One region of the Evansella cellulosilytica DSM 2522 genome, then DNA from elsewhere that is predicted to be linked to it. Evidence: riboswitches for the same ligand, from Rfam matches in the RefSeq annotation. Region 1 holds a riboswitch; each other region holds the start of a gene.

Region 1 (8,164 bases):
TCAGCCCTTGAGCAAATAAAAAGTGTTGTGAAGGTAAGATGGCGCGTTGCCATCAGCCCTTGAGCAAATAAAAAATAGCGTGAAGTTAAGATGGCGCGTTGCCATCAGCCCTTGAGCAAATAAAAAGTGTCGTGAAGGTAAGATGGCGTTGCCCCAACTGCCCTTGAGCGAATAAAAAAAAGTGTGAAGGAAAGATGGCGGCGCCCCATCAGCCCTTGAGCAAAAGAAAAAGCACCTGAAGGTAAGTTAGCAACACCCCATCTGAAATTCTCCCAAACTATGCAATAAAAAACACGCAATCTCCCCTCGGAACCAGCAATATTTTCCATTAAGCAAGTATAGAAACTCTACTAATATCGAATAATATTACTTACGAAATAAGAAAGGGTAGATACAAGTTGCACAAAGCTTACATGAGTATAAAAATCGCATTGTTATTGATGATGTTGATACCATTATCTCAAGCAAGCACAGCAGTAAATACACAGATACATGAATTAGCGTATAGCGTAAACAAAGCAAAGCTTCCTATAGAAGATACTTATGTTGTTGCGCACCGTGGAGCCTCTGGCTATGCGCCAGAAAATACGTTAGAAGCGTTTGCATTAGCTAAGAAAATGGAAGCTGATTTTATCGAGTTGGACATTCAACGTACAAAAGATGGTACACTAATAGTATTACATGACAAATTAGTTGATCGAACGACAAATGGTGAGGGAAAAGTAAAGGATCTTTCATTACATGACATACAACAACTAGATGCTGGATCATGGTTTAACGAAAAATACCCGAAATACGCAAAAAAAGAGTACGTTGGAGCAAAGGTACCTACGTTAGAGCAAGTATTTGAGACCTTTGGCAATAGTATTCAATACATCATAGAATTAAAATCTCCCCATCTTTACCCAAAGATGGAGATGGAACTATTAAACCTCCTTGAAAAATATCAAATTGAAGACGATCACATCATCATACAATCGTTTGATGAAAAGTGTTTAGTTAACATCCACAAACAAAACGCCAATATTCCATTATTCCAGTTATTAAAACGACCAAATACAGACGAGCAACAGTTAAAATTGATTAAAAAGTATGCGGTAGGCGTAGGACCGAATTTTAAACGAATAAATGAAGACTATGTACGAAAGGCAAAAAGTTTTCAGTTATATATTCATCCCTATACATTAAATGATGAATTCGAAATTGAAACGGCATTAAATTGGGGGGTATCGGGGATTATTACAAATTATCCTGATAAAGTGAAGCGAAAGCTGAGTGATAAGAAGTGATAAGAAAGGAGTGGAAAAATGACTAAAAGGATAATAGCGAGTTTTGTTTTGATGGCAATTCTTTTTGGCTGTCAAGAACAAGGAAAATACGAAGGTCAACATTTTGAAGAAAGAAAAAATGAGCTATCTTTATTAAACGCTGCAAATGACAACATAGAAAGAGCTGTCGTTGTTGAGGAGAAAATGACAATTGGAGCAATAGGAGATGTATTGCTGCATAATCGTGTTTATGAGCTTGCCGAAACGGATGAAGGCAAATACGATTTTTCCCCAATGCTTGAAGAGGTTGCCCACCTTTTAGAGAAACCGGATTTTTTAATGGCAAACCAAGAATCGATGCCAGGAGGAGTGGAAATCGGTTTATCCTCTTACCCAGCCTTTAATAGCCCGCAAGAAATAGTAGAAAACTTACAAGACGTGGGAGTCGACATGGTGATCGGTGCGAATAACCATACGTTAGATCGGGGAATGAAGGCGGTAAATAGTGCACTGAACTTTTACGATGAGATTGAGATGGATTATGTTGGTGTTTATCGAAATACGGAAGATAGAGAAACGGACCGCATAGTAGAAATGGATGGGATATCGGTAGGTGTACTTGCCTATACATATGGTACAAACGGGATTCCTATCCCGCAAAATCACCCGGACGTAGTTGCTTTAATTGAGCCAAACAGAATCGTATCTGACGTAGCTAATTTGAAAGAAAAAACAGACGTCGTCGTTGTACACATGCATTGGGGTGATGAATATAAAAGAGAGCCTAACCAGGAGCAAAGGCAACTAGCACAAACATTATCAGAAGCTGGAGTCGATATTATTTATGGTCACCACCCACACGTACTACAACCAATTGAAATTGTAGAAAACGATGTAAATGACAACGAGACAATCGTTTTTTATTCTTTAGGAAATTTCCTATCAGGTCAGTACTTTGACTTTACTGATATCGGAGGGATAGGCACAGTGGAGATAACGAAAATAACTAACGGAGAGGATGTAGAAGTTAGCATAAAAAATCCTGAAATTATTCCTACGTTAGTAGTACAAGAGAATGACCTTTATCGTGTAAAGCCATTAGAGTCTACAGATGGCTCTCCAATAACAGGTTCGACTTTTAAAGAAACGATTGCGCATACATTGCTTTATTTAGATGAAGAGTAGCAAGGAATAGAAACACCTACTTTAGCACTAAGACTATTTTAACGAAAATACTTTTCAACGAGGGCAATACATACTATAATAAAATGAAGAGTTATGTCGATAATTGGAAATTTTTAAAATAAATTTAATATTGGGGCAAACTGTGCGAAAGTGCAGGACGCAAAGCCACGGGTCTAAGCATAGTATGATAGCCGGGTTACCTAGTATATTCTAGAGTAAACTGCTATAACGTTATATGCAGTTTTTTCTATTTTTATTAACGAAAACGTTTTCGTGAACAAGAGTAATATATTCACAAGTGGAGGAGGAATGATGTTGAAGCAAGAAAAGGCAAAAAATCTAGTGTTCAGTAAGTCGTTTAAGTATGTAATTGTATTTCTCCTTCTCTCTTTCAGCGCACTCATAACTAAATTATTCGATCTTCCCTTAGTTTTTGGCATGACGGTGAGCTTTGCTAGTTTATTTTTATTATTAATTGTCAGGTTGTTCAGCCTTGTTAAAGCGACAGCAATCGCTATCGTCATATTTATTATAGGATTCCTCTTTTATGAGTTACATATAACTGAGATTACGATGATACTAGAAGTCTTTTTCATTGGGGTTATTTTATTATTTAGACGAAAAAGCAGTATGGTTTTAATGGTTGGTCTCTTTTGGCTTATAATTGGAGTGCCATTAACGGCGATGATGTACAGCAGCTACTATCCTGAATTTACTGGTACATTACTGTATGTGCATTTGGCAATTCTTATCTTAAGCGGTGTTTGTAATGCATTAATAGCTGATATGATACTCGCTTATACACCATTAGAAAGATGGATAAAGGGCAGTAAAAAACAATACATTAGCTCACAGCATTTAATACTACACATCATCATTGTTGCTATCACCTTTCCATTTTTAATTAATTTTGCAATAAATAGCATTAGTGCGTATGAGTCATCTATTAGAAGCACTTCTCATTTATTGAGTAACAATGCTCGAAGTATTGAGAGTGAAATTAAGCAATGGAATACGAAAGACATGATGAAATTGTCTTTATTTGATACCGTGAAGCAAAGTCAATTAAGTAGCTTGCTAGAACGAAACATACAGGATGAAATATATAATGTCGTGGTAACAAATGAAAAAAATATCATATTATCGTCAACGAATGAACAATTTCATATGAGAGACTATTTTGATTGGTTTTCAGAATATGATGTTTACTATTTATCAGAACGCTATTATCAGAAACTACCAGCTAATCAAAATGAGCAGCCAAGCATTATGAATTGGAATAAAGGTAGCTTTATTTACGAAAGGCCTATTGAAGGGCTTCCACTAACAATATATGTAGAAATGCCATTGTCTTATCAGCAAGAGCGAATTTTTACCGACTTTTTGGATCAATTTAGATTCTTACTTATATTTGCCTTAGTTGCATTATTAATGTCAAGGGTGATCAATAGGAATTTGGTTAGTACTTTAAACCAACTTACATTAACAACGACAGGATTACCTAATAAAATTGGTGACAATGAAACGATTGATTGGCCACAAAGTAACGTGAAGGAAATTGATTTATTAATAGAAAACTTTAAATATACGTCAACGAAGCTGAAACAAATGTTTCAAAGAACAAACAATATGAATAAGGAGCTAGAAGAGCAAGCGGGGATGCTGCAAAAATCAGAGGAAAAGCTACAAAAATTAGCGTACTACGATATGTTAACAGGCCTCCCAAATAGACAGCATTTTCAAAAGTATTTAGAAAGCTTACTACAGTCTGAGGCAAACAAAAAAGCACCAACAATCGCTGTCATGTTTGTTGATTTAAATCAGTTTAAACAAATCAACGACACGTTAGGCCATAAAGTTGGTGATGAACTATTGAAGCTTGTATCCAACAAGTTGATGAAATTAGAGAAAGAGAAGATAAAAGTGTTTAGGCTAGGCGGAGACGAATTTGTCATTGTGTTAACTGAGGCTGATAAGAAAGAGGTAAAAAGATTCGGTGGGAAATTGCAAAGATTGTTTGCTGAACCAATCATTCTTAATAACATGTCCCTTTATGTAACAGCAAGTTTCGGTGTTAGTATGTACCCGAAAGATGGGGATACTTTGGATAGACTTGTTAGGTTTGCTGACATGGCCATGTACAATGCGAAAGAAAAAGGAAGAAATTATATACAATTTTTCGATCAATCGATGAAGGCTGACTTCTCAGAAAGAATGATGATTAACAATGGATTACGAGAAGCATTAGAGCGGAATCAATTTGAGCTTCATTACCAGCCGAAGGTAAATGCAAAAACGGATGAAATGTCTGGAATGGAAGCTTTAATGCGTTGGCACCATCCAGAGTTAGGGAATGTTAGCCCTGGAAAGTTTATTCCAATTGCAGAAGAATCTGGCCTTATTTTAAAAATAGATGAATGGGGCTTATTGCAAGCTTGTAAACAGAATAAACAATGGCAAGATGCAGGCTTGAAAAAAGTACCAGTAGCGGTAAACATCTCGGCAAAGCATTTTTATCATGGCTATTTAAGTGAAATGGTAAAAAGAGCATTAACAATATCGGGACTAGAAGCGCAGTATTTACAAATAGAAATAACGGAAAGCGTATTTATTAAAAAAATGGATGATGTTATTCATACACTTAATGGATTGCAAGAAATGGGTGTAAAAGTATCCATTGATGATTTTGGTAATGGCTTCTCTTCATTAAATCAGTTGTTAAAATTGCCGATTTCTGAGGTGAAACTAGATAGAGAGTTTATAAGGAACATAGGAGAAAATGAAAAACAAGCATCGATGGTAAAAGTGATCATTGAACTAGCGCATAGTCTCCAGTTAAATGTCGTTGGTGAAGGGGTCGAAACAGAAGATGAGCTAGCACTTTTACAGCAGTACCATTGTGATGAGCTGCAAGGCTTCTTATTTAGTAAGCCAGTGCAGGCGAGTGAATTAAAACAATTATTACAACGTTAAGGGATTTCCAAATAGGAAGGAGGACATGGAGTGAAAGCACACTATTTATTTTTTGTTATATTTATATTTTTAGCTGCCTGTCACGGTCAACCAATCGAAATGGAAATTCCTATACATGCTGATGAAGGATATGAGCAAACGGAAGTAAATAATGATGAGCGTATACAATTAGAAGTTTGGTCCTACTATCATGATGGATGGGAAGAGACTTTTCAAGATTATCAAGAGGAGCATCCTAACATAGAATTTTCAATCACTACCTTTGAATACGATGATTATTATGAGGCCTATTTTAACGCAATAGCAACTGGGGATGTACCAGACATCATGGTCATTGATTCTCCTTATTTAGCTTCTTTTAAATCAATGGATGGATTTGAAAATTTACTGGATGAACCATATCTTGCAGGTCAGCATAAGCACAATTTCCCAGAAGCACTCTGGGAGGTGTCTTTATCACTAGATGGTGAGTCCCTACTTGCGATGCCATTTAACACGTCGCCTTTAGTAACTTATTATCGCGCTGATATTATGGAGGATTATGGTTTTCCGTCTGAACCTGATGAACTAGCCGAGTACATGGAGGAACCAGAAAATTGGTTTTTAATAGGTGAGACGCTACGAAGAGATGATAAATGGATACTACAATGGCCGATAGAAGTAATTAGATTGTATGAATCGACTCGAGGATTTTATAATAATGAGATGAAACTTGTTAGAGATGATGGTGAATTTATTCAAGCTGTTAATCATGCACAACACGTAAAGGATAATGGTATGTTTCCTGGGTTAGATATTTACGGATGGAATGGGCGTGAAGCGATAAGAAATGATGAATATGTCATGATCTACTTAGGGACATGGGGAGCTGACTATATTAAACAAATTGCACCTGAACAAGAAGGGAAATGGCGAGTAACGAGGCTGCCTTTCAACCTTTATGGCTGGACAAACAGTGTGAACTTAGCTATTCCAGAAGCAAGCACGAATAAACTAGCTGCTTGGGATTTTGTTGAATACTATACGACAGAGCGAATGATGGGTGGCTTAATAGACTCTGTACCAGCTTATATTCCTGCTAGAGGTAATGAAGAGGTACTTTCATTTGAAAACCCATTTTTCGGAGGCCAATTAACACAGCAGTTATACGAGGATATGATGTCCAAAACGGAGGAAAGCTTTTTAACGCCGCTAGATTTTAAAACTCAACACATTTGGGATAACACGATTTATGATGCGTTAGAATTAGGGCTACGTCCGCGTCAAATATTAGATGCTTTAACTGAGAATATTGAATACGAATTAGCAGAAGATATGGAAATATTAAGGGGAAGCGTAACAAAATAATAAATACGCTATGCATAAAAACTTTCATTAGTGTCAGAAGAGCTAATGAAAGTTTTTTTGAGTTGACAATGTTTTTTTATCTATGTGTTATGCGTATAATGGGACTAGCAACGAGCAAAGGTGGAACAATGATGACTGAATTAAGAGTAACTTTAAAAAGTAAGTTTACAAACAAATATAAACGTGGCTATCCACTATTAACGAAAGACGTGCTTCAGCATGATAACGCTCAACTTGAAGAAGGTGCTTTGCTGCGGGTATTTGATGAAGGAAATCAGTTTATAGGTAAAGCATATTACGGGCTACAAAATAAAGGCGTCGGTTGGATGATCAGTGATAACGAAAACGAAAAAATTGATGAGGCATTCTTTAAAAACAAAATGAGTAGTGCATTCAATCATAGAAAATTGTTTTTTAAAGATACAAGTACGACAGCATTTCGAGTGTTTAATGGTGAAGGTGATGGACTCGGAGGATTAACGATCGATTACTTTGATGGCTTTTATTTAATTCAATGGTATAACGAAGGAATTTATTCCTTTAAGGATCAGAATATTTCTGCTTTAACGGAGCTCGTGACGTACAAAGGGATTTATCAAAAGAAACGGTTTGATAAAAAAGGCCAGTATATAGAGGATGATGATTTTATTACAGGAGAACGAGGAGCGTTTCCGATATTTGTAAAGGAAAACGACGTCAATATCGCTGTCCATTTAAATGATGGGGCAATGGTAGGGGTTTTCCTAGACCAACGTGAAGTGAGAAAGCGAATAAGAGATACATATGCATCTGGAAAAACGGTTTTAAATACGTTCTCGTATACTGGGGTATTCTCTGTGTTTGCAGCATTAGGAGGCGCATTATCAACAACGAGCGTTGACCTAGCAAACCGTAGTAAGCCGAAAACGATCGAGCAATTCAGTTGTAACGGAATTGATTATGAAGCGCAACACATCATCGTGCAAGATGTATTCAACTTCTTTAAATTCGCGGTGAAAAAAGAGTTGAAGTATGATTTAGTCATATTAGATCCGCCTAGCTTCGCGAGGTCAAAAAAGCACACCTTTAGTGCTGCTAAAGATTATAAAGATTTATTAAAGGATGCCATTTCGGTTACAGAAAAAAACGGTGTCATTGTCGCCTCAACAAATGCGAGTAACTTTGATATGAAAAAGTTTAAAGGGTTTATAGAAAAGGCTTTTAAAGAATCGAATAAGGCCTATCACATTTTGGAGGAGTTTACATTACCTGCTGATTTTAAAACAATTCCAGCATATAAGGAAGGGAACTATTTAAAGGTACTTTTTATAAAAAAGAGAGATTAGAAACACTTTGGGCAAGCGCTAGGAATAGGCTATATCGTAAAAAGCGTGAGGAGGTTACGACACTTG
Region 2 (8,164 bases), 2.0 Mb from region 1:
TTTTGGCCATGGAAACAATCATGTATTTATTACGGCTGTACCAAATCAAATAACACCAAACTTTAAAGCGCAAGGAATACAAATTACTACAGATGATTATGACTATAGTGCTCCTAGCTTATCACCTAATAATGAGTATTTAGTCGTTTGTGCTAGAAAGTCAAAGGAAGCGGATTATGAACAAAAAAATGATTTATGGATTATCCACTTAAAGACAAAGAAAAACTATTTATTATATGATGCACCTGGTCCTACGAGTAGTCCGAATTGGTCTCCATGTGGAAAATTTGTTAGTTTTAGTGGCCATAACAATATGGAGGGTGCTTCCACAACAAACGATCTATGGGTATTACAAGTTGAAGAATTTACGAATAACATTAGTAGAGAAATCAAACAAGGTCCACTTACCGAACGTGACGCTCAAAACATCACAAGACAACTGGATAGACCAATTGGTGGTCAACCTTCAGATGTTGGCTTTAAAGGGGGAGCAAATGTAGGGTGGCAAGAGGATAGACTATTATTTATTATATCAGATAAAGGTGCAGGCTCATTATATGAGCTAAGGCTTCCATCATTTGAAATAAGTCCATTGCTGAGTAGCGAAAAGCAATCTATATCAAGCATGTATACAAACGAAAAGAATGTAATTTTGTCAGTAAGTAATCCTACAACACCTCAGGAACTATATCTTTTAATTGATGATGATTTAAGTCAAATTACAAATAGTAATGATAAAATTTTACAAGAAGTCACGTTTAGTCAATGGGAAAAAACAACTTATAAAACTAGCGGGAATGTAGATATAGATGCTTGGATTATTTATCCTAGTCACTTTAAGAAAACAAGTAAATATCCTCTTGTTTTACTGATACATGGTGGACCACATGCAGCATATGGACCTACGTTTATGTTTCTTGCACAATTACTAGCTGCGCAAGGGTACATTGTTTATTATACTAATCCAAGAGGAAGCGAAACATATGGTCAAAAATTTAGTTGTAGTATCGATAAAAATTGGGGGAATCTTGATTATATAGATATAATGAATGGAATTGACAAAATATTAGCCAAAGGATTCGTAAATGAGAAAAAAATGTTTGTACATGGATGGTCATATGGTGGCTATATGTCGTGTTGGATCGCAACACAGACCGACCGATTTAAAGCGATCTGTGCTGGTGCAAGTGTCACTAACCTCGTTAGTGGATACGGTACGTCGGATATAACTTTGGCTGATGAATTTGAATATGGAGGTCAGCCTTGGAACGATTATCCTCATTTAATGAAACACTCGCCACTTGGACATGTAGAAAAAGTAAAGACTCCTGTCATGTTAATGCATGGTGAGAATGACATGCGGGTAGCACCATCGCAAACAGAAGAATTTTTTACAGCGTTAAAAAGGTTAAAGAAAGAAGCAATTATGATCAGGTATCCTGACGAATTCCATGGCTTAAGTCGCCCTTTACATCAAAAGGATAGATATGATCGTTTAATTGCTTGGTTTAATTATTATCAATTATAATAACTACAGTCTCTCTCAATACTTTCTTTGAGAGGGATCTCTTTTTTTATAAGAGCAATCTCTATTAAAAAAAATAGTACTTTTCATCATAATTAACAGAATTATGTTGTTTTATGTAACTTTATCCAGTAATATTATTTTTATGCTATAATTTGTTGCTAATTCATCATTTTTAAAAAAGTCAAATAATTTAAAAGGTTAGAAACATAAACGGTTTTGTGATCAATTACAAAAGTTGTTCATGTGAAAACTACATTTTAAAATTTTGACTATTCTAAAAATGACGAATAGTTTTTTTATTTCTAAGGGTAGAATGACAGATAGGAGAGATGACATTGAAAAATATTTTTAAAGTTGGTCAAAAAAAGAAATGGAAGTTACCAAAGAAACTAAAAGTAAAGAGAAGCTTTAATCTAAAATTTAAATTACTAGCTAGTTTTTTATTTATTTGCTTTATTTTTAGTATAGGAAGTGGGATATCTTACTTTAACATGCAGAAATCAACGCAATCATACGATTACTTGATCAACCAAGTAATTGAAATTCGAAATATAACGAGTGAAATTGAGTCAAGTGTCAATCAGCAAAGTAGTCATTTTCGTGGTTATTTACTAACAGAGGAAGAGTCAGAAATGGATCAAATGACAATGATTAACAATCATGTTAGTGAACTTGTAGAAGAGGCAATGGAATTAAGTACGCTGGAGGAAACAAAACAACAATTAAATGCACTTGATACTTTAAATAAAAGCTACTTAAATACAGCACTACAAGTAAGGTCGATGAGTTCAGGACGTATTGACTATGCAAATAGGAATATTTTACCGATGGAAAATAACTTGCGTGGTTATGCAGCTGATTTAACCGTATTTTTAAATGAAATTGTAGAAGAGAGAAGGGTAGAGTCAGAGCAAGAAACTGCCATGGCGATGACATTAGTCTTAACGATCAGTGCTGCTGCTTTAATTTTCGCAGTCATTGGTGGAATATTTATTGCCACTATTATTACAAAACCAATTATTAAAATTGCAAATATGTCAAAAAAGCTTGCAGCTGGTGATTTAACAGTTGAACCACTTAAGATAAAAAGCCGGGATGAAATCTATGATTTAAATGAATCTTTTATTGAGATGAGCAATAACTTAAGAAACATGCTTTCAAAAATTGCTATGAATACTGAACAAGTTGCTGCATCTTCTCAGCAGTTAACGAGTAGTGCAGAAGAAACGAGTAAAGCTACCTCCACGATCACTGAATCGATGCAATCTGTGGCTTCTGGAGCAGATACTCAAATGAAGAGTACAGATTCGGCCAAACAAGTTGTAGCGGACATGACAGAAAGTATTCAGAACATATCAAGTAGTGTGGAAGTTGTTACAAATATTGCGAATGAAGCAGGAGAAAAGTCTAATAATGGTGTTGGTGTTGTTGAAAAAGCTATAAAGCAAATGCAGGCCATAGATGCGAAAACATCTGAAATATCTCATGTCATTAAAAACTTAGGAGATAAATCAAAGCAAATCGATTCTATTATTACACTTATAACAGACGTTGCTGAACAGACTAATTTATTAGCATTGAATGCAGCAATTGAAGCTGCACGTGCTGGAGAACACGGTAGAGGTTTTGCTGTTGTGGCTGATGAAGTACGAAAACTTGCTGAACAATCTAATAAATCTGCTTCGGAGATTAGTAGTTTGATTCATGTCATACAAGAAGATATAGATAAATCTGTTTCTATGATGGGGCAAGGCCGTACATCTGTAGAAGACGGTTTAACTTTGGTAAATAATGCGGGGACAGAATTTAAAACAATTTCCAAATCAATTAATGGAATAACTGATCATATTTATCATGTTTTACAAGCAGTGAAGGAGAGCACTTCAGATGCTGAAACAATGAGAGTTTATATAGAAGAGGCATCAGATATAGCAACTGATTCAGCTAGCTACGCGCAAAATGTTGCAGCATCTGCTGAAGAACAAATGGCATCGATGCAGGAAATTTCTGCATCTGCTGAAACACTTTCTAGTATGGCTGAAGAGCTACAGGATGAAGTTAGTAAATTTAAGATTTAATACAAAAGACTTGATGAAGCTGTTTTATAAGTTATAAAAGAAATTGCAATGTTTTCACTTGCCAAAAGCCCATTATAAGAACCTACTTATAGTGGGCTTTTACGTTACTACGGTGGACCCGCTATTGCTTTAAGATAAATTCAATAGAAAAAAATTGCGCTTTTAAGATACCACTTTTTACAAAAATATAAGGATGTATCACAAGGTGACTGATTACCTCATGATACATCCTTATTTTTACAATGTATTTAAAATATATTTTTCTACAACTGATGCAACGCCTTCATTTATATTTGTGTCCGTAACATAATCAGCTATTTCCTTTATATCTTCTGGCGCATTCCCCATCGCCACACCTAGACCAGCAAATTTAATCATTTCTAAATCGTTATAGCTGTCACCAACAGCAATTATTTCACTACGATTTATGCCTAAGTGATTAATTAATTTTTCTAGACTAGATCCTTTCGTTACCCCCGGCTCTATAAACTCAAGGAAATAAGGCTTAGATCGAAAAATGCTGAGTGAATCACCTAATTCTTCTTTTAACTTATTTTCGACTTTAACGAGCTTTTCAGGGGCATGGCACATTAATACTTTTACAACTGGCTCTTGGATTGTATCGATAAAACTGGATACTTCCTTAATAGGTAACCCGGTAATTTTAGCCTCAATCTCTGTGTATTCATTGTTCTTATCTGTAATAATAGTATCTCCTATATACGAGTGAATAAAAACATTTTCTCTTTGACTAAGTTCATATAAGTGGTGAACTGTTTTCGGGTTTAACGTACTACTAAATAAAGAATCGTCTGTTTTACAATTGATTATCTTTGCACCATTAAACGGTAAAATGTAACTCCCATACTTGTCGAGAGATAATTCTTTCACTAAATGTTGCATAGCAAATGTTGGTCTACCAGATGCTAATACTACTTTGACTCCAAGCTCTTGCGCTTTCATTAAAGCTTTTTTAGTGTGGTTGCCAATAGTTAAGTCTTCAAGTAATAATGTGTCATCTAAATCAAGTACAATCATGGAATATTTCATGTGTTACATCCTTTCTCATACAACAATTGAAACAATATATCAAATGTCGATATTTGTATTAATTTAAGTTTTTTTATATTTTTTTGTAAAAAAATGTTGTTAGAGGTATCGTTTTTCGTTACTATATTACTAGAAATACTTTATATCATAATTTTGATAAAGGCAAACTATTTCGAAAGGATAGGACGCAAAGTCATGGGTCTAAAGCTAACGCATTGCAAAGACCGCCAGACTACCAAGACACTTTTTGGCTATTCTTTTTTTAGGATAGTTTTTTTTTGTAAAAATACATAATTACTCACAACATAAGAGAGGGATTACATCATGAAAAGCTTTTTTAAGAGATTTACCTTTACATGGAACGCCAAATTAAGAACAAAATTACTATCAAGTTTTATATTAATTTGTATTATTTTTAGTATTGGGAGTGTTGTTTCGTTTACTAGTATGAGGAATACAAATCAATCTTATGATTACTTAATAAATAATGTAATGGAAATAAGAAGTGTCTCATCTTCAATTGAATCAAATATTAGTCAACAAACGAGTCATTTTCGTGGATACTTTTTAAATGGTGATATAGAAGATTTAGACCGTGTTACTGAATTAAGTCAAATTGGAAGTGAGTTAATAAATAATGGGTTAGAGCTAAGCACGGTCGAAGAAGTAACAGACAGTCTCACAATCTTGCAAAACTTAAATAATAGTTATAGTAACCAAGTTGAAGATATAACGACTAATGGTATGGGGAGTAGTGATACATCTAACCGAGACTTAGTTCTATTAGAAAATAGAATGATAAATGAGTCACAACAGTTAAATGATTTATTAAATGAGATTGTAGCAGAACATAGTGAACAAACAACAGCTGAATCAGCAACAGCGATGATACTTATTTTAATAATAAGTGCTGTAGCACTTGTGATAGCTATTGTTGGTGGATTTATTATTTCAACTATGATTTCGAAGCCAATTGTGAAGCTAGCCCAAATCTCTGAAAGGTTAGCAGATGGTGACTTAACAGTTGATTCTCTTACAGTGAAAAGTCGTGACGAGATTTATGTTTTAAATGAATCTTTTAGGAATATGACAAATAACTTTAGAAAAATGGTAGCACAAATTGCGTCTAATACTGATCAAGTAGCTGCATCTTCTGAACAATTATCAAGTAGTGCGGATGAAACTACGAAAGCAACGACAACAATTACGGGATCTATTCAATCAGTTGCTACAGGTGCTGAGACACAAGTGCAAAGTACAGGTGCAGCAAAGGAAGTAGTAAAAGATATTGCTGTAGGTATGAAACAGATCACTGAGAGTGTGGAATTGGTTAGTAGCTTTGCGAATGATGCTGGTGATAAGTCTAATAACGGTAAGGTCGTAATAGAAAAAGCTATGAAACAAATGGATAAAATCAATTCGAAAACTGCTGAAATATCAGATGTAGTGCAACAATTGGGAGATAAATCAAAAGAAATAGGTTCGATTATATCATTAATTACAGATGTTGCAGAACAAACAAACTTATTAGCATTAAATGCAGCAATAGAGGCTGCTCGTGCTGGCGAGCACGGCAGAGGCTTTGCTGTCGTTGCAGACGAGGTAAGAAAGTTAGCTGAACAATCCAATAAATCTGCAGAGGAGATTAGACATTTAATTCACTACATTCAAGAAGATATTGATCGCTCTGTTACTATGATGGGAGAAGGTAGAGAGTCTGTAGAAGGTGGTTTAACTTTAGTGAATGACGCTGGAAACGAGTTTGAAACAATATCGTTGTCTGTAAACGATTTGACAACGCAAATTGCCCAAATTTTACGTGCTGTTAAAGAAAATACGGAAGGAACAAATAAAATGCAAACATTTATTGAGGAAGCAGCAAAAATTGCTGAGGAGTCAGCAAGCTATTCTCAAAATGTCGCAGCGTCAACAGAAGAACAAATGGCCTCTATGGAGGAAATCTCTGCATCTGCTGAAACGTTATCTAGTATGGCTGAAGAATTATTAAATGAAGTGAGAAAATTTAAAGTTTAATTCAATGTTCAAGGTTGTTCTACGCTATAGCGAGAACGGCCTTTTTCTTTATTTAAATTTGTTTTTATTTATAAATAAATGGGTAGCATAAATATAAACTGTACAGAAAGTGTTTACTCAAAGAGGGGGATCAAAAGTGAGTTTAACGCATGAACAGCGTATTCAATTACATGAATTTAACAACTTAACGAAATCATTAAGCTTTAATATGTATGATATATGCTATACGAGAACGAAAGAAGAAAGGGAAGCATATATAGAATACATTGATGAACAGTATAGTGCAGAGCGGTTGACGAAAATTTTGAAAAATGTTGCCGAGATTATCGGAGCACATGTTTTAAACGTAGCCAAACAAGATTACGTACCACAAGGTGCAAGTGTGACGGTATTAGTTTCAGAAGGTCCAGTAGTGGAAGTACCGACAGATTCTTTTGATGAATCTCCAGGACCGCTGCCTGATTCGGTTGTCATGCAGTTAGATAAAAGTCACATAACTGTTCATACTTATCCTGAGTATCATCCAGATGAAGGGATTAGTACGTTTAGGGCTGATATCGATGTAGCTACTTGTGGAGAAATTTCACCCTTAAAAGCGTTAAACTACATGATTCACTCGTTTGACACAGATATTATGACGATGGATTATCGTGTTCGGGGATTTACAAGAGACATAAGTGGACATAAGCTTTTTATTGACCATGATATTAGTTCGATCCAAAATTATATTCCTGAAGAAGTGAAAGAACAATATGATATGATTGACGTCAATATATATCAAGAGAATATTTTTCATACGAAATGTAGAATTAAGGATTTTGACATAAATAATTATTTATTTGGCTATAAAAAAGAACATCTAACGAGTGAACAAGAAAAAGAAATTACTGAACGACTTCAGTTAGAAATGGATGAAATATATTACGGTAGGAACATGGGATGGCGTGAAAAAAAATAAAGAAAAAGGGTTTTGCTAAGTTTTTAAATTTCCTCTAAGGGAATTCTAAGCGCCCAGTAAAATAAAAACATTTAACAAGCTTCGGCTAGCTAGTTAAATGTTTTTTATTTATATTCGTCTTAAATGATAATAAAACGCCCAAGTATCATGGGACGTGGGTTCTCACATCACCTTAAAGTTTGCTCATATTATAGAACGAGCATTTTTATCAACTTTTTCTAGGGTTATGCTCTGCAAACTTTACAAATGATTTTTCATCCTCGATAAGACCACATGATCCACATTGTACTTTATTAACTGGTCCTTGATAAGCTGTATGGAAGGCGTCTAAATTGTCGTTCGTGTACGTGTTGACGACTTCCCCTGTTAGTGGGTCCATTTTTACTGGTGTAGCAACTTGTTCAATAATATTAAATCGGGACCGATTCGTTTTACAGCTTGGACATAAATATGGACTTGACATATATACCACCTCCATATTTATTATTGTCAAATGAATACTATTCGATACAGGAG
Region 3 (8,164 bases), 1.4 Mb from region 1:
CTGAACATTCGCACGAGGCTGAACACGAACAATTAGTTCAAGTAAACCGGTTACATGAGTGGATGGAATTGATGAAATAAAGCGATTTAATTGGAGGGATAGAAGTGAGAAAGTTTCCGATAAGACTTTATGGACGAAAACGGTGGTCTTACTCACAAATTAGTAAAAATAATCGATCTATACCTTCATCTAGAGAAATTTTACATGTGAAATTTAATGATTGGAAAGCAACAAGAACAAAAGATAGCACTGCATTTGTAATATTTATGGATTTCGACCAATTTAAGTCAATAAACGAATTGTTCAGCTTTGAGGTTGGCGACCAATTGCTTCAGCTTGTATATCATACGCTGAATGAAAAATCACCTAGTAACTGTACATGGATATCACTAGGTAATAATTCATTTATGGCACTAGTAACTGGTGTTTATGAAAAAAGTGATATTGAAGCACTCGTAGAAAGTTGGAAAAATAGTATTTCTCGTTCTTTAGTCGTTGACAGCTATGAATTTAATTTAAAACCAACTTTTGGTAGTTCAAAGTGGTTTAATGACGCTCATGATTTACAATCTCTCATGAAATGTGCAGATGTAGCCCATCGACAAGCAAAGGGAAAGCCGCAAAGCTTTTTCGAATGGTATGATCCAGTATATAAAGAAAGAATTGTTGCTGCTTTTGAATTAGAATCGGAAATGCATTCTGGCATAAAAAATGGAGAATTTGAATTGTATTATCACCCTCAATGGGATGTTGATAAAGGGGGTTGGGGTGGACTTGAAGTTTTAGTTCGTTGGCGCCATCCTAACAAAGGGTTGATACCTCCTGATAAATTTATAGATATCGCAGAAGAAACGGGGCTAATTCATCCCTTAGGAGATTGGATTATTGAGAAGGCGTGTAAAAATCATGTTGTTCTTCAAAGAACAACTGGGTTAAAAGATCTACCTATTGCAATAAACTTTAGTATTAAACAGTTAATGAAAAAAAATTATATTGAAAAGTTAGTAAACATTATAAAGGAAACTGGGTTAGACCCTCATCATTTTATTATGGAAATTACTGAATCTGTTGCTGTAGATGTTGAAAAAGCAAAATCTTTACTTAGTCAAGCTAGAGAACACGGCATGAAAATAAGTATAGATGATTTCGGTACTGGATATAGTTCTTTAAGCTATTTAAGAGAACTTCCAATTGACGAATTAAAAATTGATCGAAGCTTCGTAAAAAAAACTGATAACGGTGACGAAAAACAAAAACATTTGTTAAGGTGGATTGTTCACTTAAAAAAAGTATTGGGTGTGACGATAGTAGCAGAAGGTATAGAGACGAAACAACACTTTAATATGTTGCGAAGATGGGGGTGTAACAAACTACAAGGATATTACTTCAGTAAACCAATCTCGCAAAAGGAAATCAACAATTACTTAATCAAAAATCACGCAAACGAGTAGAGGCAGTCTCAAAGATGTGCCAGCTACTATAAGTCTGTTTTATTTCTTGATTATACACAACGTGCAAATCAATGCCATTAACATAAAAAAAGGTCACTGAAAAAGTAAAGAGCAACTTTTTCAGCGTCTATAAAGACAGGTGGCAATGTCCACTCGCCACCCGCTGACTATAAGAACTCCATTTAAGTGGCCTTTAAGAGATTGCGACGCTACCAACCATTGCATAAGGGAGACTCGATAGGTGAAAATTACCTTTTGAGTCTCCCTTTAAGTCTTCACTTATAACTTGTACCTTTGTATTTGATTATATTGGTACAGCGATTGTAACTATTGCCAAACTCCTCACTTATGGACAGTTACAATTTTAACTTATGGTTCGAGATGGGTACCGAGGCTCGATTCTTTCCTCAAAAAACTCTGTATAGTTCTTTGTTGATAAGAAACCGACGTAATCGAGCTTATAAACCTCATAATAAATAACGTATTCACCATTCTTAAAATGTACATGAAGATGCCTATTTGTCTCATCATACTCAATGTAAGATAGTTTACCGTGGTTCAATTCAACTGTTTCCATAATACCCTCCCTCTAATTTTTCTTTAGGGAATTACTCTTACTAATAGGATACCCGATATAATAGAAAAGAAACGAGCCTATAAAAAAAAGTTGGTCATTTCTTGTTTTGATAATACTTTGCCACTTGATACAACTTTATCGTTTACGACTAGTGTTGGAGTATAGTAAAATCCATTTAAAGTAGGGGGATCTTGATGGTGAATTTCTACGTGAGCATGTAAGCCAATATCATTGATGACTTCCTTCAACCTTTTCTCAACGATCTTGCCATTAATGTTTGAACTAACAAACAGCTTCACTTCCAATTCACTCACCTCACTTGTCTATTCTTATTTTTATTATAATCCATTGTTTTTGACCGGAAACGCTATCATTTGACAGTGATGTGACTAAATTGTTACTATTTAGAAAACTTTATTATTCAGCAAATATCGATTTTTTATAAAAAAAATGTAAAATTATGCTTGTATTTTTACTTTAGAAAATAATACAATTAAACTAGTAATCTTTTCTAGAAATGCGCGCATGGTAAAATGTAGTTGATTATTAGTTTAGGATACTCGCATACCGTGTTTATTACTTCAGCTTCCTTTCGTGAGAAATCAGCTGTAAAATCATCATCAGTTTTAACTAAGCTAAAAATTTAAAAGGTAGCGAAGAATATATGTCTTGATTTGGGCACTTGGACATACAGGAGCTAGTAGTGCAACCGACCTTGTTATTTAGGTCGGTTTTTAATATTGATACAACTTAATAATGTTAGTTTTGTATACTGGAATATATTTCAGTACAAAACGAGGGATTATCCCAAACTAATCATGGATGAATAATGATAATTCAAGGAGGAACAGAATGGAAATAAATAAGTTACCTTCAATAGAGAAGAAGACTATAGAAAAAAATTACCATTCTCACTTGCCTAAATGGTTTTCACATGTTTGGGGTCAAGAAAAACAGCCAAGCATTGAAAGTGATCAAGCACTAGATCAACAATATGAACAATTAATAAGTAGATTTAAAATTGCATTAGAAACGACAGCATTGATCGTACTTGTTAATGATACGGGTGCAATTACATATGTTAGTGAAGAATTTTGTGATCTTTTAGATTATTCAGAAAGTGAACTAATAGGTGTGAACTATTTATCATTACAACACCGTTCATTTAAAGAACGGGAATTGTTTAGTAACACACTAGCATCACAAAAAATCACTTCCTTTGAAATGATTCCCTTAAAGAAAAGTGGAAATCCGCTTATATTAAAGACACAAATAATGCCTTTAATAAAATCAAATCAGGAAAGCGATATATTTCTCATCATGCATCGAGATGTTACACGTTTAAAGCAGGCAGAAAAAGTAATAAAGGAATTAGGAGCAGTAGATACTCTTACAGGGTTACCAAATAGAGATAAATTTGAAAGAGATGTCAGATCAAGAATTGAAATGAAGCATGCAGAGAAATTTCCTTTTGCCATTCTTTTCTTTGATTTAGATCGTTTTAAGTTTTATAACGACACTTTAGGGCATTTTACTGGAGACAAACTAATACAATCTATCTCTCAAACGTTAAGTAGTATCCAACATAAAAAAGTGCAAATATATCGTTATGGGGGAGACGAATTTTCCGTATTATTTCATTCTCCAAAGTCTAAAGAGGAAGTACAAGAGTTGGCTCAAGAAATATTACTAGCCTTTGAATCACCATTTCATGTAAAAGGAAATGAACTATACATCACAGCTAGTATAGGAATCTCGTATTTTCCTGTCATAGGAGTCACTTATGACCAAATAATTCAACAAGCGGAAATGGCTATGCACTACGCTAAAGAGTTAGGTAAGGGTGATTTTCAATGGTATCAATCGTCAATTCGAACAGAGCATGACGAAAAATTACTTATGGAAAAAAGATTAAGAATTGCTATGGAGCAAGAAAACTTTGAGCTATATTATCATCCTCAAATTGATTTAAAAGAAAACAAAGTGATCGGAGTAGAAGCACTTTTAAGGTGGAACGATGAACAGTTAGGAAAGGTTTCTCCTTACAAATTTATTCCAATTGCTGAAGAAACAGGATTAATTAACCAAATCGGGGATTGGGTACTTGAAAAAGCTTGTATTCAAGCGAAGAAATGGAATAATGAAGGTCATGAACTAAGGATAGGTATAAATATTTCACCCCAGCAATTTCAGAGACCAGATTTTGTTAGTAAAGTAAAAAATACTTTAGATAAAACAGGCCTGTCTCCAAAACTGTTAGACTTGGAAATAACGGAAAATGATTTACTTTATAATCGTGATGAATGTCTTAAAACGTTGTATCGTCTAAAGCAATTTGGAGTCAGTATCTCTATCGATGACTTTGGTACGGGCTATTCTTCATTAAGTTATTTACGTAGATTTCCGATAGATACGTTAAAAATAGATCAATCATTTATTAAAGAGGTAGTTGATAATACTAATGATCAAGCAATCGTGACTTCTATCATTCAATTAGCACACAATATGAAGCTGAGAGTCATTGCTGAAGGAGTAGAAACGTCTGAAATGGTTGCATTTTTAAATAAGTTAAGCTGCGATGAAATGCAAGGATTTTTGTATAGCCAACCGCTTCCACCAGAAGCTGTAACAAAATATATAGAGTCAACTAGTCCGTCAATGAAACTAAACGTATAGGACCATGTAACCTATTAACATTTTCTCTATATTGTTATACTGATGTATAAGGTAGAAAGCGTATTTTTTGACTTCAAACCCAATATCAGTTTATAGTATAATCGCTCAATCCAAATTGCATAATACTATGGAAAGAGGAAAATGTTATGGCGATAACAGCAAAACAAAAGAAAATTGAATATGCTATGCTTCTTGCATGGGGGATAGCATTAATAGCAACCCTCGGGTCTTTATACTTTTCTGAAATTGAAAACTTTATTCCTTGTGAACTTTGTTGGGTGCAAAGGATATTTATGTATCCTTTAGCAATAACACTAGCAATTGCAGCAATAAAGAAGGATTCGAAACAGGCTTACTATACGTTGCCTATTAGTTTAATCGGCTTAAGCTTCTCTATTTACCATGTAATGCTAGAAAGAATACCAGCGTTAAGTGAGACTGCTGAAGGGTGTGGGATTATCCCATGCAATTATTTATATATTAATTGGTTTGGATTCATCACAATTCCTTTTCTAGCACTAATCGCCTTTCTTTCCATTTCAATTATTATGGTTTACGTGATTGTTACAGAGAGGAGAGGGGAAAAGTGAAAAAGGTTATCATTTTCGGATTAATTATTGTCATTATTTTTGCTGCATTAGCTTTCGTTACATCTCAGCAAAATAAACAGCAATCGGAAGGTAATCCTTTTGGTAAGGATCAATTACATCGTGAGACATTAAATCAGCTTGATAATCCACTTTATCAAAATGTCATAATACCTGAAGAATTAAACAGTAAGCTAGAAAATGAGGAAACGGTAACGGTATACTTTTATAGCCCTACATGTGAATATTGTAATGAGGCCACCCCAGTTTTAGTACCTTTAGCAGAACAGTTAGGTGTTGATGTTGTGTTATTCAATTTACTTGAATTTAACCACGGTTTTAATGATTACAACATTGATTATACTCCAACACTTGTTCACTATGAAAATGGTGTTGAGGTGAGCCGAAAAGTCGGATTATTTAATGAAGCAGCTTATGAACAGTTTTATCGTGAAGATGTTCTAGGTGAATAATGAGAAAACTATAAATTGTACAGAAAAAAAGAGACCATTTCACTATGTGAAATGGTCTCTTTTTTTTACCCTAATATATATTAAATAAATATCTATTTCGCTCATGTTTTCTACTTTCATAAATCAGCTTATTTTGGAAGGTTAATGGGAAATTTTATCGTAAATTAAAAAGTGAAGATTTTGGTGTTGAGGCCACACTGAAAAAGTGAAAGAACACGAGGGCCCTGAGGAAGGGTGTTCTTTCACTTTTCAGTGTCCCTAAGTAATATTTCGTGTTCCAATTAAAGAATAACTGAAGGAAATGTTATAAAATAAAAATTCCTAGTCCAATTTGCTATCTATTTGGACTAGGAATTACGGTTATTTTTGTATTTTTCTCCTTAGGATCGGCACTACTTACTTTACACCCTCATCCATATAAAGGACTCTGTTAAAGACTAGTGTTGATTCTTAAGAGATAAAAAAAGGTTGGTGGGTAAACCATACTATTTAATGTGAAAACGTTAAAATAAACTCTGTTCCTTGACCGATTTCGCTTTTGACAGAAACCGCACCACCTAAAGATTCGATGATACTATAGGAAACCATTAAACCTAAGCCTGTGCCATTTGTCTTAGTTGAATAATAAGCCTTACCTATTTGTTGTAATTGTTCTTTGGACATTCCAATACCAGTGTCTTTTATGGATAATATAATTTTCTCCCTCTCACGGTACCCATTTATGATTAGTTCCCCACCGTTTTCCATAGCCTCAATGCCATTTTTAGTTAAGTTCAAAATTACTTGTGTGAGCTTTTGTTCGTTTCCTATTATCGTAATGTCCTCTTGAACATCCATTTTCACTTTTACATTATTCATGAGGGCATAAGCTTCAATCGTATGTAACACTTTATAAATGATGCTATATATTTGAATTTGTTTCGTAGCTTTATCAGCTGGCTTTGCTAATGATAAATAATCAGTAATAATCAACTGTGCTCGATCAAGTTCAGACATTGTAAGCTTCAAATAGCGTTTTTCTTCGGATGTTAATTTTGAATTAGAGTGAATCAGTTGTATAAATCCACGGGCAACTGTCATTGGATTTCGTACTTCATGCGCTATAGAAGCAGCTAATTCGCTCACTAATCGTAATTGCTCACTTTTCTGTAAGTCTTTTTTCAGATTGGCATTTAATTCAATTTGTTGTACGTAAGCAATCATAATAAAAACAATTGGGATGGGAGATACTATGATAACACTATAGAAAATGTGAAATTCAGAAGATGAGAAATAGTTAATTGGGTATAAAAATATTATTGTATAAGGTATGAGAAACAAAAATGATATCATTGCAAAATTTTTCGGAGTAATCCAGCTTCTGTCATTCGTTGATAACCATTGAGCTATTATGATAAAATAGCAACTAATCATAAACCAAAGAAGTAAATGGGTATCTCCATAAAGTATTCGAGAGATGAGATCAATGATTAATAAGCAGGCACCAATAGTTACACCGTTAAAAAGTGTTGCCAAAAATATAACAATATGACGAAAGTCAATTACATGGTCACTAAATATTGATATAGGAAACTGCACTGTTAGTAAAAATATAATGATATAGATTGAATAATTTAATAAACGAATAGCAATATGACCTTTTAACTGAAAATTGTTTGAAAGGGTAAGAAAAAATAATAAAGGTGTTAATATAATAAATGCTTGAAAAAGATACTGAAAAAACAGTTCCATAACGATGGGCCTCCAATTTCTTCCTGTGACTTTATTTTACGTATTCTGACTAATAATTACAATATTTTAAAAATAAAAAGTAAAAATATAAAAAAGAGGTGAACATAGTTTGAATAAACTACTTAAATACATAGGTGTTGGGATTTTTGTCGGTTGGTCAATAGCCATGCTAGTAAATTACTCTATATATGAATATACGACAATGCAAACGACATTATTCCACCCAATTATCGATGGAATATTATTTATGGCTTTAATGGTAGGTATATATTTTCTTTCTATTTTCCTATATAAAAATAAAGAAGCCAACGCATCAATTTTGTTAGGAATATTAGGTGTTATCGCTATTTCTATAGCCTTTTATTTTTATACTTAAACAAAGGTTGACTCAATAGGTTGATTTTTACCTATTGAGTCAACTTCATTTTTTCCAATTCATTGAAGACTAAAAACTAGCTTCACCAAGCTCGTTTTTAGTTTTTCTTTTATAGAAAGAGAAATTAAGAGAGAGGGATTTTTTTATGATTACTGTAGTGAAAAATGGGGAAGTTTATGCACCACATTATGTAGGGCAGAAGGATGTATTGATTATTGGTGGTCGTATAGCTGCTATAGACGAAGACATACATATTCAAGGGATTAGTGAACATACTGAAATTGTTAATGCCA
Region 4 (8,164 bases), 960 kb from region 1:
ATTATCATGAGTCAATCTTTACTTAACGAGAAAAATATAAGAATAATAAATGAAATAGATACTAATATACGGCCTGTGTTAGGGGATGAAAATAGGCTACAGCAAGTATTTTTTAATTTAATAGGAAACGCCATTAAATACACAGAACGCGGGACAGTTGTCATAAGTGCGGAAGAAGATGGAAAAATGCTTCAAGTTCATATAACAGATTCAGGAATTGGAATTTCTGCCGATCAAATAGATACGATATTTGATGCCTTTAATAGAGGGGGAAATAACTCAGAAGAGCAGAGTGGAACAGGGTTAGGTTTGAATATTACAAAAAAGCTAATAGAAGCACACGGTGGAAATATATCCGTTGTATCACAGGAAGGAAAAGGTTCTACTTTTTCTTTTTTAATACCTCTATTTCAAGAGGTTGGTTTTAAAGAGGCTAAAGAAGAAGTAAGTGCAACTCTGTTCTCAGAGCAACATTCTAAGTATAGTCACCATATCGATGACGAAACGTTAATGATTGATAATAAAGGAAAGAATATAAAAATATTAATTGCTGATGACGAACGAGTAAATCTCCAGCTATTGTCAAACCATTTATCATTACAAGGGTATTACGTCGATACTGCTAAGGACGGAGATGAGGTATTACACAAAGTGGAAAGTGGTAATTATCACTTACTCATATTAGATATGATGATGCCAAGAAAGTCTGGATATGAAGTTTGTCAGCAATTAAGGAAGAGATTTTCTTTACTAGAGCTACCTGTTTTAATTCTTACAGCTAAAAATCAAGAATATGATAAGGTAACAGCATTTGATTCCGGTGCAAATGACTATATCGTAAAACCTTGTGAAAAAAGAGAGCTTCTTTCAAGGACAAAAACATTAATAGAATTGAGTCTCGCAGTTCGAAAAATAAAAGAGCAAATGAGAGAACTTGATGATGTTAATCAGAGGCTACTACAAATAAACGACGAACTAGAAGGGAAAGTGAGAGAGAGAACTGTTGCCTTAAAAGAGGTAAATGATGAATTGCTGAAAGCGAATGAGGATTTAATTAAATTACAAAACGCTAGGACGCATATGCTATCAAATATTTCACATGAATTTGGCACACCTGTCACTTTTCTACAGAGCTATATTCAGTCAGTGAGAGCCGGAATTATTGAAGCGAATGACGCACACTACTTAAAATCTGTCGAGAATAAGGTAAATATGTTAAATAGATTAATTGAAGATTTATATGATATCTCTAAGCTTGAGTCAGGTGATATCACACTAATGACAAAGGAACGCAATTTACATGAATGGATAAATCAAATGTACGATAAATTTGAAACGGATGTGACAAGGCGGAAAATTACACTCCATAAACCAGTTTTTACAGGTAATGAGGAGCAAGATATACGAATTGACATTGATAATGACCGTATGGATCAAGTTTTTACTAACATCATTTATAATGCGATTAAGCATACAAATGAAGGCGGCGATATTTGGATTAATGTTGTGGTGAAGGATAGGCAAGAGGTTATGATAGAAATTAAGGATAATGGACATGGAATAAAAGAAAGTGACTTACCATTTGTATTTGAGAGATTTTTTAAAGGAGAAAAAGTGATAAATGGAAAGATTGGAACAGGACTAGGGCTAGCAATATCAAAAGAAATTATTCATCACCATAATGGAGAAATATCAGTTAAAAGTACAGAGGGAAATGGCGCAATCTTTTGTATCTCGTTACCTATCGTAGACTAATTGATTTATGGAGGTTGTTAAGAATGAAAGAAAAAGTGTTAATCATTGAGGATGACGAAGATATTAGAGAATTGACTGCATTATACTTAAAAAAGCATTCGTATGAAGTTTTTACTGCGAAAGACGGCTATGAGGGAATTAATATCGTACAAAATAATAATCCCCATCTAGTTTTATTAGACATACTTTTACCCGGAATGAAAGGGTATGAGATTTGTCAAAAAATTAGAATGCTTTCAGAAGCACCCATTATATTTTTAAGTTGTAAAAGGGATATAAGAGATAAAGTAAAGGGATTAGATGCGGGCGCTGATGATTATTTAACGAAGCCGTTTGATTTTACGGAGCTTGAAGCAAGAATAAAAGCAAATTTACGACGTAGTAAAATGAATGCAAATCGCAATGAACCAAAGCGTGTTTTTTCATGTGGAAATCTAGAAATAGATTTAGATAGTTATGATGTTTTCAATAAAGGGAATAAAGTTTCGTTATACACAAAGGAGCTACAACTTTTAATGCTACTAGTTGAAAACAAAAATCATGTGTTTAGTGCTGAAAAAATCTATGATCAAATTTGGGGCATTGATCATTGTGGCGATTTAAAAACCGTCATGGTACATATTAGTAACTTACGTCGTAAAATCGAGGAAAATCCATCAAAGCCAAAATTAATTAAAACGGTGAGAGGTTTCGGGTATAAATTCAGTACTGCTGACGAGGACATTAAAGGATAGCTTGTGGAAATTTGTAATTAATTGTAGATAAAAACATACAAAATTTTAACTCCATTTTAACCTTTTTTATTTATAGTGATAGATAATAAGAACTATAAAACACTGTGGGGGTGTTCATAATAGTTTGGCATCGGATTTATAATCTGATAAATCAGAAAAATAGGGTGAAAAGTTTTGAGTCTTTTGTTGCAGGTAAACTAAAAACTCCTACCAGATAAAGGCAAATCTATTGAAAAGTAGAGGCGCAAAACTACGGATCTAAGGGCTAAATGTTTAATGTCTATGATAGCCGGGTTACCTAGTAGGCAAGATTATCGGAAAGGGGTTTGATGTTTTTGGGGAACATGAAGATGGTGGCAGTAGATGAGGAGTGGAAAGGTTTATTGAAGGAAGCGAGAGATTTGGGGTTAACGCCAAAAGATATTAGAATATTTTTGGCGAAAAAAAGCTATGAAAAAAAAGTACATAGTTGAAAATAATCATTCCTACTATGTAATCGGTCGTTTCAGGCATTAATATTGTTTATAATATGTATTTTATATGATGTGTAAGAGGGGACTCAAAGGTTGATTTTACCTTTAAGTCCCCTCATTTTTTCATGAGTATTTAAGTTTTTTTTGTAAAGCTAGCAACAATGGCATCGAGTTCTTCCATCATATCTTTTAATTGTGTAGTCGTGTCGGTAAAATTCTCATACGTTGCTAATTGTTCTTCAGCTGTAGCAGACATATTCTCCGAACTCGCTTTATATTCTTCTGAAACATCTGTCATTTCATTGATGGATGCTTTTAGCGTTTCTACTTTCTCTACTATTGATTGACACATTTTAAAGGAAGCGCCTATATCATGGTGGACGACTTCCGTTTGAGCAACGATTTTTTCAAAGACCTCACCTGTAGATGATAATTGGTCTGCACCTTCCATTACTTGTTGCGTCGTTTCGGACATAACGATACTAATCTCTTGCGTTTCCTTTAATAAATCTTCTATAATGCTCGCAACATGGTGAGCATAATGACCAGATTGATCGGCTAACTTTCTAACTTCATCTGCAACTACAGCAAAGCCTCTTCCTGATTCACCAGCTCGGGCAGCTTCGATAGCTGCATTGAGAGCTAATAGATTTGTTTGCTCTGCAATGTCAGACATATAAGTGACCGATTGCTGAATTTTGGAAGAACGCTCTTGTAGTCGATCGACAACTTCGTTCATTTGTTGTACTGCATTTGAAATGTCCTTCATTTGGCCCTCCGTATTTATCATACTTTTTGATCCAGATTGTGCAAGTGATCGCGTGCTACTTGAAGAGTCCTTTGAACGTCTCATTTGTTCCCTAATAAGTTGTATATCAGAAGAAACGTCCTCTATTGAGTTATAGCTAACTCTAGCAACTTGCAGTTGCTCTGTAGCCCCTTCGGTAATGGTATGAATTGAATTTGTTATTTCACCAGTAGCAGCAACTGATTCCTTTACACCTAAGTTTAGTTGTTCAATGCTTTGTAAAACGTCCTTTGATGTACTTGTTAATTTAGTCGTAACCTTCTCTAAAACATCTCTTTGCTCTTCTTCCTTTTTCGTTAATTCTTTTACATATTGATTTCTAATATTAATTTGGATGATAAGAACACTACTTGTAAATATTAAAAATACAGCATGAATGAGCAAAAGACTAAAAGGATAATCAGCTGTGCCGGTAATCAACTCAGGTGCAACAAGGTATCCGCCAAAGTGCTGAATAGCAAAAATAATAGTACTGAAAATAATTAAACGAATGCTTTCGTAGTATGCTAACACAGCTAACACCATAAAAATCGAGAAATGGTATTCAACTAAACCATCACCACCAGCAATAAGTGATATGCTACTCAATGTTAATGAGAGCATAATGAATAACGAAATTTGCTGATGCTCTTTATTCTTATAATATAAAATTACGCTAGTTAATAAGAAAATAAAAGGAATAACTACTAAAATATTTAAAGGAATAGAAAAACTATGTGATGAATGATTGTGGTGAGACAAGAAATACCCTTCTAAAAAGTGGAAATGACGGTGTAATACATGAACAGCAATGGAAAGAAAAAAGATAAAGGCCGTAATGTAAAGCATTATCAGATGCTTTCTTTTTTTCATATTAGAATCCTCCTGATGAAAAGTGATAGTAAAACTAGTTGTAAACGCTATTTTTATTATAGTTGCTGCAGTAATATGAGACAACTATTTTGTCGAATTATGTAGATTTTTAGGCGAGTGCAAAGGTTATCGAAGAGCGTTACATTTGAATTGAATAATTTCATTATTATATAATATTATTACTTACTTTTTTATAGTAAGATGATTGGAGAAAATGGAGGCGGCTAATCAAATGTCAATGAAACATGTGTTTAAAAAAGGAGAAGCTGGTAATCAGAACACTTTGTTACTATTACATGGTACTGGCGGAGATGAACATGATTTGATACCAATTTCGGAAATGATTGACCCTGGTGCTGCTGTATTAAGTGTAAGGGGTAATGTCGATGAGAACGGCATGAATCGTTTTTTTCGAAGACTTGCAGAAGGAGTATTCGATGAAGAAGATTTAATAAACCGAACGAAGGAATTAAAAGATTTCGTTGATCAAGCAGCAGAGCAGTATGAATTTGAGCGTAAACACGTCGTTGCTGTAGGATATTCCAACGGAGCAAATATCGCTGGAAGCCTGCTTTATCATTATGAAAAATCGTTAAAGGGAGCGGCACTATTGCATCCGATGGTTCCGCGTCGTGGTATTGACATTCCTTCGCTACAAGGAATTTCTGTCTTTATTGGGGCTGGTGCAAATGACCCTATTTGTCCACCAGAAGAAACAAAGGAGCTAGATAAGACTCTTTCTGAAGCGGGAGCAGCAGTAGACGTGTTTTGGGCAAATCAAGGACATCAGCTGACGAGAGAAGAGATAGATCAAGTGAAAGCATGGTATGAAAAAAATATGTAGGGAGTGTTTCCTTCTATGGTAAGTATAAACCCACATTCCTTAAGTAAAAAAGAGAACTATAGTATGTTAACAAGCGCTATTTTACCTAGACCTATTGCTTTTGTGACATCTATATCAACTGAAGGCGTAGTTAACGCAGCACCATTTAGTTTTTTTAATGTCGTTTCATCTGAGCCACCACTAATATCATTATCGATTGGCCGGAAAAATGGAATAATGAAGGACACATCCCGAAACATTTTGGATGGGAAAGAGTTTGTTGTACATGTTACCGATGAAGAAAACGTAGAAGCTGCAAATCAAGCTGCTGCAAACCTGCCTCCCGATGAAAGCGAAGTGAAGAGGGGAGGACTTTCCCTTATCGATAGTATTCGAGTAAAGACACCAGGGTTAAAGGAAGCAGCTGTGAGAATGGAATGTATGCTCGAAAAGCATCTTGTCTTTCAAGAAGATACTACGATAACCGATTTCATTATTGGCAGAGTAGTCCAATATCATATAGCTGACTCGGTGTATAAAGAAGGAAAAATAGATGTGAAAAAACTGAAGCCCGTTGCTCGGCTAGGTGGAAAAGATTATACGAAGCTAGGTGATCTTTTCTCCTTAGAAAGGCCATGATTAAAGTTGAAAATGGCCCCTTATTATTTTATTAAAGGAGGGACTGAAAAAGTTATTCTGTTCTTTTTCAGTCCCTCTTTTTGATGGAGAATGAGGGGCTGTTTTCTTTTTATGGCATGATTATACAGCCAGGAAGTCAGCATGGGGAAGGAATGGCTAGCCATTAAAGGCTATCAGGCCCGCTACTCGATGTAAAGTTGTAGTATACATGAAAAATCAAAAATGTACATGCTAAACCGAGCGTTTTTGTACTTCTTTTAATTGTCATTTGTACTTCACATGAAATACGAACGAGGCAAGGATGTGTTTAATAACCAATTTAGAAATAGGTCCGATGGAATGTATATGAGTATGGCCACACGTACTTTGTGGAAGTTTGACTAAAAGTAGATAAACGTTATATAAAATCCCGTCGTGAGAGTGAGTCTAGTCTGAGTGGATATAAAACACGAAATAAAATCTCGTTGTGATGGTGAGTCTAGTCTGAGTGGATATAAAACACGAAATAAAATCTCGTTGTGATGGTGAGTCTAGTCTGAGTGGATATAAAACACGAAATAAAATCTCGTTGTGATGGTGAGTCTAGTCTGAGTGGATATAAAACACGAAATAAAATCTCGTTGTGATGGTGAGTCTAGTCTGAGTGGATATAAAACACGAAATAAAATCCCGTCGTGATGATGAGTCTAGTCTGAGTGGATATAAAACACGAAATAAAATCTCGTCGTGAGAGTGAGCATAGTCTGAGTGGATATAAAACACGAAATAAAATCCCGTCGTGAGAGTGAGCATAGTCTGAGTGGATATAAAACACGAAATAAAATCCCGTCGTGAGAGTGAGCATAGTCTGACGGGACATAAACCATGATTTAATACCCCATCACGAAAGTAAGCCACACTAAAATGTAAAGAAAACATGATATCTAGTTCCTTCACATGAACGCCAATAAATGTAGAAAAAGGTAGTATGGCGGCATGCCATCTACCCTTCAATCAATTTTTTAAGCCAAGGTTTGCCATTGCATAGCAAATCCCTTTCCTCTACAGAAATCGCTTTACATAGCCAACCCCTTTATTCTGAAAAAATCCCTACTAGATAGGCAATCCCTTTATACGCTTAAGGTTGGCATGCTGCATAGAGAATCCGATTCAGAACTCAATATACGTCAAAAGCAAGCTACAATTAACTCATTAAAATACTTTCGTTGTCCAGTTTTCACCGTTCCAAATGTCTGTTACAACCTCTTGGTAAAACTCTGGCTCATGGCTAATTAAAAGGATACTTCCAGAATAAGCTTTTAATGCCCGCTTTAGCTCTTCTTTTGCATCAACATCAAGGTGATTAGTAGGCTCATCGAGAACGAGTACATTTGTTTCATTATTAATAAGCTTACAGAGTCTCACTTTAGCTTTTTCACCACCACTTAAAACAGCTACTTTACTTTCAATATGCTTCGTTGTGAGACCGCATTTCGCTAATGCAGCGCGCACTTCCGCTTGATTTAAACTAGGAAATTCATTCCACACTTCTTCAATACATGTGTTTTGGTTATCTACTTTAATTTCTTGCTCGAAATAACCAATTTCTAAAAATTCACCGCGCTCGACATTCCCGCTTATCGGTTTAATTTCGCCTAATAAGCTTCTTAAGAGGGTAGTCTTTCCAATTCCGTTTGCACCCACTAAAGCAATTTTTTGTCCTCTTTCCATGCGCAAGTTCAACGGCTTTGATAACGGTTCATCATACCCGATGACTAAGTCTTTTGCTTCGAAGATGGTCTTACTAGGAGTACGAGCCATTTTAAAGTGAAACTCTGGCTTTGGTTTCTCTTTTGCGAGCTCGATGACATCCATTTTATCGAGCTTTTTTTGTCGTGACATAGCCATGTTACGTGTAGCTACACGCGCTTTATTACGAGCAACAAAATCTTTTAACTCAGAAATTTCCTGCTGCTGCTTTTTATAAGCTGATTCTAGCTGTTGTTTCTTAACTTCGTATACGTGTTGAAAATGATCATAGTCACCGACATAACGATTAAGCTCTTGGTTTTCCATATGATAAATTAAGTTAATGACACTA

What was found. Region 1 has a riboswitch for cyclic di-GMP ahead of BCELL_RS20880 (EAL domain-containing protein). Riboswitches for the same ligand answer to the same signal wherever they lie in the genome.
Region 2: another riboswitch for cyclic di-GMP. It lies ahead of BCELL_RS11610 (methyl-accepting chemotaxis protein); the one in region 1 lies ahead of BCELL_RS20880 (EAL domain-containing protein).
Region 3: another riboswitch for cyclic di-GMP. It lies ahead of BCELL_RS14840 (sensor domain-containing protein); the one in region 1 lies ahead of BCELL_RS20880 (EAL domain-containing protein).
Region 4: another riboswitch for cyclic di-GMP. It lies ahead of BCELL_RS21965 (anti-repressor SinI family protein); the one in region 1 lies ahead of BCELL_RS20880 (EAL domain-containing protein).

What each region holds. Positions count from the first base shown of each region.
Region 1 is NC_014829.1:4,569,105-4,577,268, reverse strand. It holds gene BCELL_RS20890 (glycerophosphodiester phosphodiesterase) at 378-1,289, shown strand; gene BCELL_RS20885 (CapA family protein) at 1,308-2,453, shown strand; cyclic di-GMP riboswitch class I at 2,578-2,657, shown strand; gene BCELL_RS20880 (EAL domain-containing protein) at 2,763-5,426, shown strand; gene BCELL_RS20875 (ABC transporter substrate-binding protein) at 5,457-6,773, shown strand; gene BCELL_RS20870 (class I SAM-dependent rRNA methyltransferase) at 6,902-8,098, shown strand; gene BCELL_RS20865 (SDR family oxidoreductase) at 8,162-8,164, shown strand, end outside.
Region 2 is NC_014829.1:2,531,158-2,539,321, reverse strand. It holds gene BCELL_RS11625 (S9 family peptidase) at 1-1,528, shown strand, start outside; gene BCELL_RS21645 (HAMP domain-containing methyl-accepting chemotaxis protein) at 1,864-3,606, shown strand; gene BCELL_RS11615 (Cof-type HAD-IIB family hydrolase) at 3,844-4,656, opposite strand; cyclic di-GMP riboswitch class I at 4,808-4,896, shown strand; gene BCELL_RS11610 (methyl-accepting chemotaxis protein) at 4,981-6,690, shown strand; gene speD (adenosylmethionine decarboxylase) at 6,827-7,648, shown strand; gene BCELL_RS11600 (hypothetical protein) at 7,857-8,111, opposite strand.
Region 3 is NC_014829.1:3,187,364-3,195,527, reverse strand. It holds gene BCELL_RS14860 (HAD family hydrolase) at 1-80, shown strand, start outside; gene BCELL_RS14855 (putative bifunctional diguanylate cyclase/phosphodiesterase) at 105-1,451, shown strand; gene BCELL_RS14850 (KTSC domain-containing protein) at 1,816-2,028, opposite strand; gene BCELL_RS14845 (thioredoxin family protein) at 2,106-2,327, opposite strand; cyclic di-GMP riboswitch class II at 2,669-2,752, shown strand; gene BCELL_RS14840 (sensor domain-containing protein) at 2,881-4,704, shown strand; gene BCELL_RS14835 (disulfide oxidoreductase) at 4,851-5,294, shown strand; gene BCELL_RS14830 (thioredoxin family protein) at 5,291-5,764, shown strand; gene BCELL_RS14825 (ATP-binding protein) at 6,254-7,495, opposite strand; gene BCELL_RS14820 (hypothetical protein) at 7,605-7,871, shown strand; gene iadA (beta-aspartyl-peptidase) at 8,017-8,164, shown strand, end outside.
Region 4 is NC_014829.1:851,357-859,520, forward strand. It holds gene BCELL_RS03840 (ATP-binding protein) at 1-1,755, shown strand, start outside; gene BCELL_RS03845 (response regulator transcription factor) at 1,779-2,489, shown strand; cyclic di-GMP riboswitch class I at 2,699-2,791, shown strand; gene BCELL_RS21965 (anti-repressor SinI family protein) at 2,834-2,962, shown strand; gene BCELL_RS03850 (methyl-accepting chemotaxis protein) at 3,096-4,622, opposite strand; gene BCELL_RS03855 (alpha/beta hydrolase) at 4,861-5,466, shown strand; gene BCELL_RS03860 (flavin reductase family protein) at 5,482-6,084, shown strand; gene BCELL_RS03865 (ABC-F family ATP-binding cassette domain-containing protein) at 7,276-8,164, opposite strand, start outside.